One region of the Streptomyces sp. NPDC058092 genome, then DNA from elsewhere that is predicted to be linked to it. Evidence: riboswitches for the same ligand, from Rfam matches in the RefSeq annotation. Region 1 holds a riboswitch; each other region holds the start of a gene.
What was found. Region 1 has a riboswitch for cyclic di-AMP ahead of ACFVV1_RS06545 (transglycosylase family protein). Riboswitches for the same ligand answer to the same signal wherever they lie in the genome.

Region 1 (4,301 bases):
CAGTCGTCCTCGTACAGCGGGTCCTCGATGGAGACCAGCGGGTACGCGGCGACGAGCTCCTCGTAGTACTCCGTCATCTCGGCGGCCGAGCGGGACTTGCCCTCGAACTCGTACGTGCCGTCCTTGTAGAACTCGGACGCGGCGACGTCGAGCGCGAGCGCGATGTCCTTGCCCGGGACGTAGCCGGCTTCCTTGATGGCCTCGACGATGAGGTCGAGGGCGGCGCGGTTCGACTCCAGGTTCGGCGCGAAGCCGCCCTCGTCACCGAGACCGGTCGAAAGTCCCTTGGTCTTCAGGACCTTCTTCAGCGTGTGGTAGACCTCGGCACCCCAGCGCAGGGCCTCGGAGAAGGACTCCGCGCCGATCGGGGCGATCATGAACTCCTGGATGTCCACGTTGGAGTCGGCGTGCGACCCACCGTTGAGGATGTTCATCATCGGAACGGGCAGCAGGTGCGCGTTCGGGCCGCCGAGGTAGCGGAAGAGCGGCAGGTCCGAGGCCTCGGAGGCGGCGTGGGCGACGGCCAGCGAGACGCCGAGGATGGCGTTGGCGCCGAGCGAGCCCTTGTTCTCGGTGGCGTCCAGGTCGAACATCGCCTGGTCGATCAGCCGCTGCTCGGTCGCGTCGTAACCGACGAGCTCCGGGCCGATCTGCTCGATCACGGCGAGGACGGCCTTCTCCACGCCCTTGCCGTGGTAGCGGTTGGGGTCACCGTCGCGAAGCTCAATGGCCTCGAACGCACCGGTGGAGGCGCCGGACGGCACGGCAGCACGGCCCGTGCTGCCGTCGTCGAGGCCAACCTCGACCTCGACCGTGGGGTTCCCCCGGGAGTCGAGGATTTCCCGGGCTACGACGACGTCGATGGACGGCACGAGGCATCTCCTTCTGGGATATGACACTGGTTGTGCAGGGTCACTTTGGCCTTGCGACAAGAGCCTAACCGGCCCGGCCCGCTCAGTCGGACGACCGCCCGACCCCTGGGACGAAAAAGGGCCCAAGGGTGCGCACCACCGGACAAACCGTCAGAATTTTACTGGTCAGTAACCACAACAGTTGAACGATCACACAGAGGTGAAGCGCCGCGCAGAGGTGGAACTTCACGCAGAGGTAGCGCGTCACGCAGAGGTGGCGCGCGACACAGGAAACCCCGGCCCGGCGCGTACGGGGGAATGCGCGCCGGGCCGGGGTGCTCGGGGAGGAGAGGGCCTGGACTACTTGGTCAGGTGCAGCTGCTGACCCGGGTAGATCAGGTCCGCGTCCTTGACGATGTCCTTGTTCAGCTCGAACAACCGCTGCCAGCCACCCTTGACCTGGTGGTCGGCGGCGATCCTGCTCAGGGAATCGCCGGAGACGACCTCGTACTCGCCGTCACCCTTCTTGACCTTCTGGCCGGTCGGGGTGGTGACGGTCTTCTTGGACTCGGCCTGCGGGGCGGCGGAGCGGTCCGAGCGGGTGGCGGCGGGGACCTCGGTGCGCTCGGCCTTCTTCGGCTGCGCCTGCTGCGTCGGCGCGGCCGGGGCGCTCTGCTGCTTGGTGGCGCCGGAGTTCGAGGAGGAGCCGGTGTCGACGCCCGGGTCGACACCGTCGTTGCTCAGGTTGCCGGCACCGGCGCAGCCCCAGGCGCCCGGACCCTGCATGGCGAGGAGCTTCTCGGCGGTGGCGATCTGCTGGGCCTTGGTGGCCAGGTCGGCACGGGGGGCGTACTGCGTACCGCCGGCGGCGGCCCAGCTGGACTGCGAGAACTGCAGACCGCCGTAGTAGCCGTTACCGGTGTTGATGGACCAGTTGCCACCCGACTCGCACCGGGCGACGGCGTCCCAGGTGGCGACGGAGGCGGCGGAGGCGCCGGTCGCACCCATCAGCGGAACGGCGACGGCGGCACCGGCGACACCGGCGAGCGTGGCGACACGGACGGCCTTGGACGGGCGGCGGTGCTTGCCCTTGCTGGAAAACAGCATGGAACTTCTCCTCACCGACGCCTACGAGGTGAGCTGTCGGGTTCGGGCCAAGTGAGTTGCCCGGTCGCACGTCCTAGCACGCGACTTCACCCCAAGCCGGTCCTGATGCGTCTTTCGACGATCGGGCCCGGCGCTTACCTGGGTCCCCCGCTCCTGCCTACGGCGCTTTACGCGTCTGTTCCCTTCGACCGACGGCAGGATTCGGCGTGACGGTCGACGGGGCCCGCGGTGCGAGCGGTTCCGACCGTAAACATACGCAACCCCCACTTTCAAAGGAGGACACATCGGACAATCAGCCCTTACTTGCATGTGAGGAACCGTCGTTTTCGCAGGTGGGAGGCGATACGGCAGGACTCCGTGGGCGCGACACGCCAGTTGACGCAAAGAGACCCATGTCTCACTTACGCATAAGCGGACATAGGCCTCTGAACTACCCCGGTTTTTGGGGCTCTTTTAGCCGATTTTCAGACCGCCCTCACTCGGCCTTCACGCCGAGATCGAGACTCCGGCCAGGGAGGATGAGGTCCGGGTCGGAACCGACGGCGCTCTTGTTGGCCTCGTAGAGCGCGGGCCAGCCACCAGGAACCTTCTGTGCGTCAGCAATCGCCCAGAGGTTGTCGCCGGGGCGGACGGTGTACGTGCCGTCGGCGGCCGACGCGCCCGCATCGCGTGCGTCACCGTCGCCGCGGGAGGCGTGGCGGCCCGACTCGCGGTCGAGGCCGCTGTCCGCGCCCCGACTCCCCTCGGGGGCCGGTGCGCCGCGGTGCTTGCCACCCGTACGGCCGGAGGAATCGGATGAATCCCGCGCATCGGACACTTCGGGCGCGTCGGAGGACGCGGCGGCCGACTCGGTGGCCGAAGGCTGCGCGGAGGTTCCGGCCTTGTCCTTCTTGTCCTTCTTGCCCTTCGAACCGTCTACGCCGTCCGAGGCGCTGTCCGGCGGTGTGGCGTCATCGGACGCGGCCGCCGACGTGCCGTCAGCCGGCTCCGTGCTCCGCGTCGGCTCGGGGGAGGGTGCGACCCCCGGATCGACGCCCGGCAGCACCCCGTCCTCCGCAAGGCCGGAGATGACCGCACAGCTGGGCCAGGCCCGCGGGCCCCGGTCCTCCAGGACCTTCTCGGCCACGGCTATCTGCTGCGCGCGGCTGGCGAGGTCGGCGCGCTCGGCGTACGACTCGCCGCCGTACGCCTTCCAGGTCTCCTGCGAGAACTGCAGGCCGCCGTAGAAGCCGTTGCCGAGGTCGGCGCTCCACATGCCGCCGCTCTCGCACTCGGCCACCCGGTCCCAGGTCGTGGCTTCGGCCGCGTGCGCGCCGGCCGCGCCGAGCAGCGGGATGGCGATGGCCGATCCGGTCACGCCCGCGGCGACGACGATGGCGGGTGCCTGACGAGGGCGACGGTGTCTGCCGTTCGCGGAGCCCATGGGGATGCCTTCCGTGTGACTGACGAGTGACTGGTGAGTCGAACGGTGAACCTAGCGGGACTCGAACGCGCGTCACAAGTCGATGCAGCGCAGATCACGTGAAAGTCACAGACTTGACAGAGTGTCACCTTGCGTGGAGGCGGACCCCGGTGCGAACTCCACGGGCAGCGTGCGCAGCCCACGCATGATGAGCCCGCCACGCCACCGCAAATCGGCAGGTTCCACCGCAAGCCGCAGGTCAGGAAGGCGCCTCAGAAGCGTGGCGAGCGCGGTCTGCCCCTCCAGCCGGGCGAGCGGTGCTCCCAGGCAGTAGTGGATGCCGTGCCCGTATCCGAGGTGCTGATTGTCACTCCGTGCGAGGTCGAGCGTGTCGGGGTCCTCGAAGCGTTCCGGGTCGCGGTCGGCGGCGGCGAGCACGACGAGTACGGGGTCGCCGGCCGCGATCTCCTGTCCGCCGAGCGTCAGCGGCTCGGTGGCGAACCGCCAGGTCGCCAGCTCCACCGGACCGTCGTATCGCAGCAGTTCCTCGATCCCGGTCTCCAGCAGCCGGCTCTCCCCCGCGTCGAGGGAGAGTTGCAGCCGCTCGCGCTGTGCGGGGTTGCGCAGCAGGGCGTACACCCCGTTGCCGATGAGATTGACCGTTGTCTCGAATCCGGCGAAGAGGAGGATGAAGGCCATGGCCGCGGCCTCGTTCTCGGTGAGGTGCTCGCCGTGGTCACTGGCCCGGATCAGCCCCGAGATCAGATCGTCCCCCGGGTTCTCCCTTTTACGGTGGATCAGTTCGGCGAGATAGCCGCGCATCTTCTTCACCGACCTGGCCACCCCGCCGCGCGGGCCGCCGCCGTGCCGGATCATCATGCCCGCCCAGTCCCGGAAGTCGTCCTGGTCCTCGGGCGGGACACCGAGCAGATCGCAGATCG
Region 2 (4,301 bases), on a different contig from region 1:
TGGCTGGACCGGCTCGGTACGGTAGCGGGCCGCGCCGACGAACTCTGCCGGTTCGCCGTGCTGTTCGACGACCCGCAGCTCGCCCTGACCGCCGTACAGCGGGTGCTCGATGTCACCGCTGAAGAGGTCCAGGCGGTCGCCAAGGCCCAGCTGCGCCCCGACAACCGGGCGGTGCTGGTCTACGAACCGGTCGAATCGGCCGAGCCCGCGGAATCACCGGACACCGATGAGACCGAAGCCGACGACACCGACGCGCACGAAGGAGCGGACAAGTGACCGACGCTGCCGCGACTGGAGTTTCGATGCAGTTCCACCCGCAGCCGGCCCCCGGCGTCGCCCGCCCGTGGGCCTTCCCCGCACCGAAGCGCGGCGACCTGCCCAACGGCCTCACGGTGCTGCGCTGCCACCGTCCCGGCCAGCAGGTCGTGGCGGTCGAGATCGTCCTCGACGCCCCGCTGGACGCCGAGCCCGAGGGCCTCGACGGCGTGGCCACGATCATGGCGCGGGCGCTGTCCGAGGGCACCGACAAGCACACGGCCGAGGAGTTCGCCGCCGAGCTGGAGCGCTGCGGCGCCACCCTCGACGCGCACGCCGACCACCCCGGCATCCGGGTCTCCCTGGAGGTCCCGGCCTCCCGGCTGGCCAAGGCGCTCGCGCTGGTCGCCGAGGCGCTGCGGGCGCCTGCCTTCGCCGACAGCGAGGTCGAGCGGCTGGTACGCAACCGGCTCGACGAGATTCCGCACGAGCAGGCCAACCCGGCCCGGCGTGCCGCCAAGCAGCTCTCCAAGGAGCTCTTCCCGGCCACGGCGCGTATGTCGCGCCCGCGCCAGGGCACCGAGGAGACGGTGGAGCGGATCGACTCGTCGGCCGTGCGTGCCTTCTTCGACGCCCATGTCAGGCCGTCCACGGCAACCGTCGTGGTCGTCGGTGACCTCACCGGCATCGACCTGGACGCCCTGCTCGCCGATACCCTCGGCGACTGGTCGGGCGACACCGCCGAGCCCCGTCCCGCCCCGCCGATCACCGCCGACGACAGCGGCCGGGTGGTGATCGTCGACCGTCCGGGCGCGGTGCAGACGCAGCTGCTGATCGGCCGGATCGGCCCCGACCGGCACGACAGCGTATGGCCGGCGCAGGTGCTCGGCACGTACTGCCTGGGCGGCACGCTCACGTCCCGGCTGGACCGAGTGCTGCGTGAGGAGAAGGGCTACACGTACGGGGTGCGGGCCTTCGCCCAGGTGCTGCGGTCGTCTGCCCCGGATTCCGCCTCGGGGGCGACCGGTGCCGCGATGCTCGCCATCAGCGGATCCGTCGACACGGAGTCCACCGGACCGGCACTGAAGGACCTGTGGACGGTCCTGCGAACCCTGGCCGCCGAGGGGCTGACCGATGAGGAGCGCGAGACGGCCGTGCAGAACCTCGTCGGTGTCGCACCGCTGAAGTTCGAGATGGCGGCCTCCGTCGCCGGCACCCTCGCCGACCAGGTCGAGCAGCACCTCCCGGACGACTACCAGGCACACCTGTACGCCCGGCTCGCGGAGACCGGCACGGTCGAGGCGACCGCGGCGGTGGTCAACGCCTTCCCGGGCGACCGGTTGGTCACGGTCCTCGTCGGTGACGCGGCGCAGATCGAGGCGCCGGTCCGGGCTCTGGACATCGGAGAGGTGTCGGTGGTCGCCGGCTGACGGGCGTACCTGTCGCGGACGCGGGAGGCGGCCGAACAGGCCGGCCGGCCCGTTGCCCACGATGACGGTTCACCTGTGACAGCCCACCGGTCGCCTGTCACATCCGGCCGGCACCGGCCCAGCACCCGCTGAGGCCCGGCCGGCACCGGACGCGCGGGCCGAGCACGGCAGCACCAACCGGTCCGCCGACCCGCCATATATCCACATACGGGACAAGAGGAAGACCCCTGTGAGCGAGATCTCGCCGGGGTCTTCCTTTTTGTCCGTTCTAGTGGAGAGGTTGCCTGTCTGCCCTGTGGGATGCGCTACAAAACGGCCTGTCCGTTTGGTGAATGAAAGTGACCCCGCTTAGCGTCGGCCGGGCTGTCCGTCACTCGTATGCCGCATCCGCGACGTACCGGACAGTCATCGCCGAGTCCCCGTCAGGCGCGAGCCTGGGGAGCCGGGGACCCACGAAGTCCCTGGGGTGAATCGGATGCCTGAGCCTCACCGAGGCCGGGGCGTCCGTAGGAGACCTTCCTGCTCCGAACCCGTCAGCTAACCCGGTAGGCGAGAAGGAAGGAAAGGATCAGCCACTTCATGGCGTTCACCCGTGCCACCGGGAAGCATCGTGCCCCGAGCCGACTGACGCGCAGGAGCGCGAAGATCGCCGGCGTCGCGGCCCTGGCCACCACCGGCGTCGTCGGCGGCGCGGCCTCGCCGGCCCTCGCCGCGGACACCGGGGTCACCTCCGTCAGCGAGACCGGCCTGAACCAGGTCATCGCCATCGACAGTGCCCTCGCCGACCAGATAGAGGCCCAGGCCGCCGCACAGCAGCACCAGGCCGATGCCGCGGCGAAGGCGAAGGCGGAGGCCCAGCGGAAGGCCGAGGCCGAGAAGCAGGCCGAAGCCAAGAAGAAGGCGGATGCCGAGGCCGACGCGAAGCGCGCGGCCGAGGCGCGCGCGGAGAAGGCGCGTGCCGCCCGGTCCGCCGAGCGCACCCGCCTGGGCGCCTTCCAGCTCCCGGTCGCCGGTTCGTACGTCACCACCGGCTACAAGTCCAGCGGCTCGCTCTGGTCGTCCGGCAGCCACTCGGGCATCGACTTCCACGCCGCGTCCGGCAGCTCCGTCGTCGCCGCCGGTGCCGGTACGGTCGTCGAGGCCGGCTGGGGCGGCGCGTACGGCAACAACATCGTGCTCCGGATGACGGACGGCACGTACACGCAGTACGGCCACCTCTCCTCGATCGGTGTCTCCGTCGGCCAGAGCGTCGGCGCGGGCCAGCAGATCGGCCTCTCCGGCTCGACCGGCAACTCCACGGGCCCGCACCTCCACTTCGAGGCCCGGACGACGCCGTCGTACGGCTCCGACATGGACCCCGTCGCATACCTGCGCGCCCACGGCGTCAACGTCTGACCGACGCCGCCCGTCCCACCCGCAGCACCTCTTCGAAGGCCCCGGCGCACACCGGGGCCTTCGCCGTGCCCGGCCTCCGCGCTTGCCCGTGGTACCGCCTGCAGGACCTGCCCGCCGAGTCGCCCCGTGGCCAAAAGATATTCATGAATTTCCACCCGGCATCGGAAATGCGGCCGCATTGCAATAGAGTCGCACAACAGGCGTCGGTCGGCCGCGTTTCGCGGGGATCAAGACGGAGGTTCGGACATGCGCATTCCCGCGCATTCGGTATGCACGGCAATCCGTGACGACATCGTCTCCGGTGTCTTCGAACGCGGCAGCCGGCTCACCGAGGAGTTGCTGGCGCGTCGTTACGGGGTCTCCCGTGTCCCGGTACGGGAAGCTCTGCGCACCCTGGAGTCCGAGGGCTTCGTGGTCACCCGGCGGCACGCGGGCGCCTGCGTCGCCGAGCCCACCCAGGAGGAGGCCGCCGACCTCCTGGAGGTCCGGATGCTGCTGGAGCCGCTGGCCGCCGCGCGCGCCGCGCAGCGCCGCACCGAGGCGCATCTCAAGGTGCTGCGCGGTCTGGTCAGGCTCGGCCAGGAGCGGGCCAGGCGGGGCGAGGGGGAGGATCTGCGCCCGCTGGGCGGCTGGTTCCACGAGACGTTGGCGCAGGCCTCCGGCAGCCCCGGCCTGATCGCGCTGCTCACCCAGCTCCGGCACAAGATCGCCTGGATGTACGCGGTCGAGCAGCCGGCCCGCCCGGCGGATTCCTGGGCCGAGCGCGGAGCCGTCGTGGACGCGGTGGCGCGCGGTGACGCGGCATGGGCCAGGGCGCTGACCGCCCAGCACGCCGAACGGGCCGCGGCCGCGCACCGGCTGCGCCGCATCGACCGGCCGGACCGTGCGCCCGCGGCCTCACGCACCGGCCGGGTGAGGGCCTCGCAACATTCCGTAAACACCACGGGCATCCGGCATTAACAATTACGCCGTATACAAAGAGTTGTCATTCCGTGGAGCTTTCTTCGGGCTGCCCGAATTATCTTCGCTCTTCATTTTTCACTAAGTTTCGCCCGGGAAAACGAAAGAGCCGCGGACCCGGTCAAGGGTGCCGCGGCTCTTTCGCAGGAAATGGGTCAGACGGTCTCCGGCAGCTCATCGAGCCCCTCGGCAACCAGCTTCGCCAGGCGGTCCAGGGCGGCTTCCGAATCGTCGGCCTCGGATGCGAGCACGATCTCCTCG
Region 3 (4,301 bases), on a different contig from region 1:
CAGAGCCGGTGTACGGGCGCTGCTTGGGTTTCCGGTGCGCTGCCACGGGGGCGTGCGTCCTTCCTGGCGACTGCCCGTCGGGGACTACCGGCGGGCCCGCCGGAGGTCCGGCGGCGGGTCGCCAACGGGGGAGCGGCCCGCCGCCGGATCTCCCAGCGGGGTGACCGGTGTGCCGTCCGGGTGCGGAGCGGCGGTGAGGCCGGTCACCTGGTCAGGACGCTAAACCCGGGGCACGGGGAAGAGTCGTAATGACGCCTATTGCCCGAATTTGGCGCGGCACTGTCGCCAATCGATCGGAAAAATTGCACCAGAGTCAGGCAATTGGTGCAGACGCGAGCGAAGCGGCAGGAAGCCGTACCTGCCTGCGGAGTGGTGATATGGGCGGGGCTAGGCTGCGGCCTCATGGACGTACTCATTCATGTCTTCGTCGCCCTGCACATCATCGGTATCGCCTCTCTGCTGGGCGGTTTCCTGACCCAGATGAAGGCGATGGGCGCGGGCACGGCCCGGTTCGTTCCGGCGATGCTCCACGGCGCGCTGACGATGCTGGTCACCGGTGTCGCACTGGTCGGGCTCAACCAGGCCGATGACAACCCCGTGAACAACATCAAGATCGGGGTCAAGCTGCTGCTCCTGGTCGTCGTCCTCGCGCTGGTCTACATCAAGCGGGACGAGGAGAAGGTCGACAAGGGCGCCTTCTCGGCCGTGGGCGGGCTGACGCTCGCCAACATCTTCATCGCCACGCTCTGGACCTGAGAACTGGGGCCTGAGGTCGCTGCCCTGGGGCCTGGGGCCTGGGGTCTGAGGTCGCTGTCCTGGCGCCTGGCGCCAGGCGCCAGGCGCCTGAGGCCTGGGGCCTGAGCCGGACCCGGGTCCTGAATCGGCCGGGGCGCGGGCGGGCCGGGGCGCGGGCCGGCTCACGCCCCGGCCGATGTCGGCTCACGCCCCGGCCGATGGTCACGCGAACCGCTAGGCCGGCCGCACGCTGCCGTAGATCGGCATGTAGTAGATCGACTCCTCGCGCACATTCGCCCCCGGCTTCGGCGCGTGGATCATCATCCCGTCGCCCTTGTAGATGCCGACGTGGCTGATGTCGTCGTAGAAGAAGACGAGGTCGCCCGGGCGCAGGTCCGCCGTCGCGACCCGGGTGCCTGTTTTCACCTGGTCCCAGGTGGTGCGCGGGATGTCGACGCCCGCGGCCTTCCACGCCGCCTGGGTGAGCCCGGAGCAGTCGTACGAGGACGGGCCCGTCGCGCCCCAGACGTACGGCTTGCCGATCTGGGCCCGGGCGAAGGCGAGGACCTGCTCCGCCTTGGCGGTGGCGCTGCTGTCCGAGCCGGTGCCGGCGCCCGTACCGCTGCCCGTGCCCGTACCGCTGCCGGAATCCGCTTCCTTCGCGGCCTCCGCGGCCTTGCGGTCCGCCTCCGCCTTGGCGGCGGCCTGCTGCTTGGCCAGTTCCTCCGCCTTGCGCCGGGCCTCCGCCTCCTTCTTCCGCTCCAGCTCCGCGAGCCGCGCCTTTTCCTCGGCGGTCAGCTTCGACAGCAACGCGCGCGCCTCGCCCAGCTTCTTCTGGACGTCCTGCTTGCTGGTGCGCAGCGTGGTCTGCGTCGTGGTCAGCGTCTCCAGGCTCTGCACCGCTTCGGCACGCTTCTTCGCCGCCTTGGTCTGCTGCGTACGGAAGTCCGTGATCGCCTTCTGCTGCCGGCTGGTCATCCGGTCCATCAGCTGGCTCTGGTCGAAGTACGACTGCGGGTCGTCGGCCAGGAAGAAGGTGGCGCTCGGCGCGATGGTGCCGCTGCGGTACTGCGCGGCCGCGTACGTGCCGAGCGTCCTGCGGGCGTCGTTGAGCTGGTCGGCGCGCTTGGCGACATCATCCAGCAGGGCGTCGACCTTGGTGCGCTGGGTGGCGGCGGCTTCCTTCGCCTGGTTGTACTGCTGGGTCGCGGTGCCCGCCTGCCGGTAGAGGTCGTCGACCTTCTTCTGGACGTCCTCGATGCCGGGTTTCGGGGCGGGGGCGGCCGTCGCGCTCTGCGTGGAGAGCAGGGTCACGGACGCCAGTGCGGCCGTCGTGAGCCCGACGGCCGGTGCGGTGGTGCGCATCCGGGTGCGCGGTTTGCGATGCGACGCCAAGGTCGGCATCTCCTTCCGTGGACCGCCTACCGGGTTAGCTGTCGGGTTCGGGCGGAACGGAAGGCTGCCCTACGGTCCGCATGGGGAAAAGGACCGATTCACCCCGGTACTGCGTGTGGGTCCCCGGTTCCGAACTCCCACGAGGGCAGCCCGGATTCGGCGTGGGCGCCCGCTCGGCGTGGTTCGCCTCAGGGGGTACGGGCCGCCCGGACGAGCACGCTAGCCAACCCACGGTGCTGCTGTGAAGGTTGATGTTCGATATGCCCGATACATTTTCGTGACCTCGGCGAAGTGGGGCGGCAGGGGCGGACGGAGGCCCGGAATTCCTCACCGGGAGTGGGTGTCCGCTCTCTTTGCGTGCCCGGTCGCGGGGTGGGGCGGGCACGCGGCCCGGGTGCGGTTCGGCATGCGGCCGTCGTGTGTCGTTGCGGCGGCCTAGACTCGACAAGCGATGAGCAGCCTCTTTGACGACAGCTTCCTGGCCGGCCTCCAGCACTCGGAGGAAGAGCCCCCGCCGCCCCCCGAGGACTCCGCACCCGAAGCGGTGCCGGAGGACCTCTTCGCGGGCGTATTCGACGGGCCCCCGCCGCCCAGGGAGGCGTACTACCGCGACGGCGCGCACCGCCCCGTCATCGACCCCGCGGCGCTCCTCGACGGGCTGAACACCGAGCAGCGCGCCGCCGTGGTCCACGCGGGCTCCCCGCTGCTCATCGTCGCCGGGGCGGGTTCCGGAAAGACCCGGGTGCTGACCCACCGGATCGCCCACCTCCTCGCCGAGCGCGGGGTGCACCCCGGCCAGATCCTGGCGATCACTTTCACCAACAAGGCCGCGGGCGAGATGAAGGAGCGCGTCGAGCAGCTCGTCGGACCGCGCGCCAACGCCATGTGGGTCATGACCTTCCACAGCGCGTGCGTACGCATCCTGCGCCGCGAGTCGAAGAAGCTCGGCTTCACGTCGTCGTTCTCGATCTACGACGCCGCCGACTCCAAGCGGCTGATGGCCCTGGTCTGCCGCGATCTCGACCTCGACCCGAAGCGCTTCCCGCCGAAGTCGTTCACGGCGAAGGTCTCCAACCTGAAGAACGAGCTGATCGACGAGGAGACCTTCGCCGGCCAGGCATCGGACGGCTTCGAGAAGACCCTCGCCCAGGCCTACGCGATGTACCAGTCCCGGCTGCGCGAGGCCAACGCGCTGGACTTCGACGACATCATCATGACGACGGTCCACCTGCTCCAGGCGTTTCCCGGCGTCGCCGAGCACTACCGCCGCCGCTTCCGGCACGTCCTCGTCGACGAGTACCAGGACACCAACCACGCCCAGTACACCCTCGTACGCGAACTGGTCGGCCCGGCCGGCGAGGTCGACGCCCCCGCCGAGCTGTGCGTCGTCGGTGACGCGGACCAGTCGATCTACGCCTTCCGCGGCGCGACCATCCGCAACATCCTCCAGTTCGAGGAGGACTACCCGGACGCGACCACGATCCTGCTGGAGCAGAACTACCGCTCCACGCAGACGATCCTGTCCGCCGCCAACGCGGTCATCGAACGCAACGAGAGCCGCCGCCCCAAGAACCTCTGGACGAACGCCGGCACCGGCGCCCGGATCACGGGCTATGTCGCCGACACCGAGCACGACGAGGCGCAGTTCGTCGCCGAGGAGATCGACCGGCTGACCGACGCGGGCGACGCCAAGGCCGGCGACGTCGCGGTCTTCTACCGTACGAACGCGCAGTCCCGGGTCTTCGAAGAGATCTTCATCCGCGTCGGCCTGCCCTACAAGGTCGTCGGCGGCGTGCGCTTCTACGAGCGCAAGGAGGTCCGGGACGTCCTGGCCTACCTCCGGGTCCTCGCCAACCCCGAGGACACCGTCCCGCTGCGCCGCATCCTCAATGTGCCCAAACGCGGCATCGGCGACCGCGCCGAGGCGATGATCGACGCGCTGTCGATGCGCGAGAAGATCACCTTCCCGCAGGCGCTGCGCCGGGTCGACGAGGCGTACGGCATGGCGGCCCGGTCGGCCAATGCCGTCAAGCGGTTCAACACGCTGATGGAGGAGCTGCGCACGATCGTCGAGTCCGGCGCGGGCCCGGCGGTGGTCCTGGAAGCCGTCCTGGAGCGGACCGGCTATCTCGCCGAGCTCCAGGCGTCCACCGACCCGCAGGACGAGACCC

Region 2: another riboswitch for cyclic di-AMP. It lies ahead of ACFVV1_RS08865 (M23 family metallopeptidase); the one in region 1 lies ahead of ACFVV1_RS06545 (transglycosylase family protein).
Region 3: another riboswitch for cyclic di-AMP. It lies ahead of ACFVV1_RS26460 (NlpC/P60 family protein); the one in region 1 lies ahead of ACFVV1_RS06545 (transglycosylase family protein).

The regions. Positions count from the first base shown of each region.
Region 1 is NZ_JBHVSY010000003.1:98,203-102,503, forward strand. Features, by position in the region: gene eno (phosphopyruvate hydratase) at 1-872, opposite strand, end outside; gene ACFVV1_RS06545 (transglycosylase family protein) at 1,212-1,958, opposite strand; cyclic di-AMP (ydaO/yuaA leader) riboswitch at 1,962-2,133, opposite strand; gene ACFVV1_RS06550 (transglycosylase family protein) at 2,434-3,381, opposite strand; gene ACFVV1_RS06555 (cytochrome P450) at 3,487-4,301, opposite strand, start outside.
Region 2 is NZ_JBHVSY010000004.1:119,006-123,306, forward strand. Features, by position in the region: gene ACFVV1_RS08855 (M16 family metallopeptidase) at 1-276, shown strand, start outside; gene ACFVV1_RS08860 (M16 family metallopeptidase) at 303-1,685, shown strand; cyclic di-AMP (ydaO/yuaA leader) riboswitch at 2,085-2,252, shown strand; gene ACFVV1_RS08865 (M23 family metallopeptidase) at 2,265-3,080, shown strand; gene ACFVV1_RS08870 (GntR family transcriptional regulator) at 3,327-4,040, shown strand; gene ACFVV1_RS08875 (HPr family phosphocarrier protein) at 4,196-4,301, opposite strand, start outside.
Region 3 is NZ_JBHVSY010000017.1:163,421-167,721, forward strand. Features, by position in the region: gene ACFVV1_RS26450 (NlpC/P60 family protein) at 1-46, opposite strand, end outside; gene ACFVV1_RS26455 (hypothetical protein) at 403-756, shown strand; gene ACFVV1_RS26460 (NlpC/P60 family protein) at 970-2,139, opposite strand; cyclic di-AMP (ydaO/yuaA leader) riboswitch at 2,138-2,302, opposite strand; gene pcrA (DNA helicase PcrA) at 2,582-4,301, shown strand, end outside.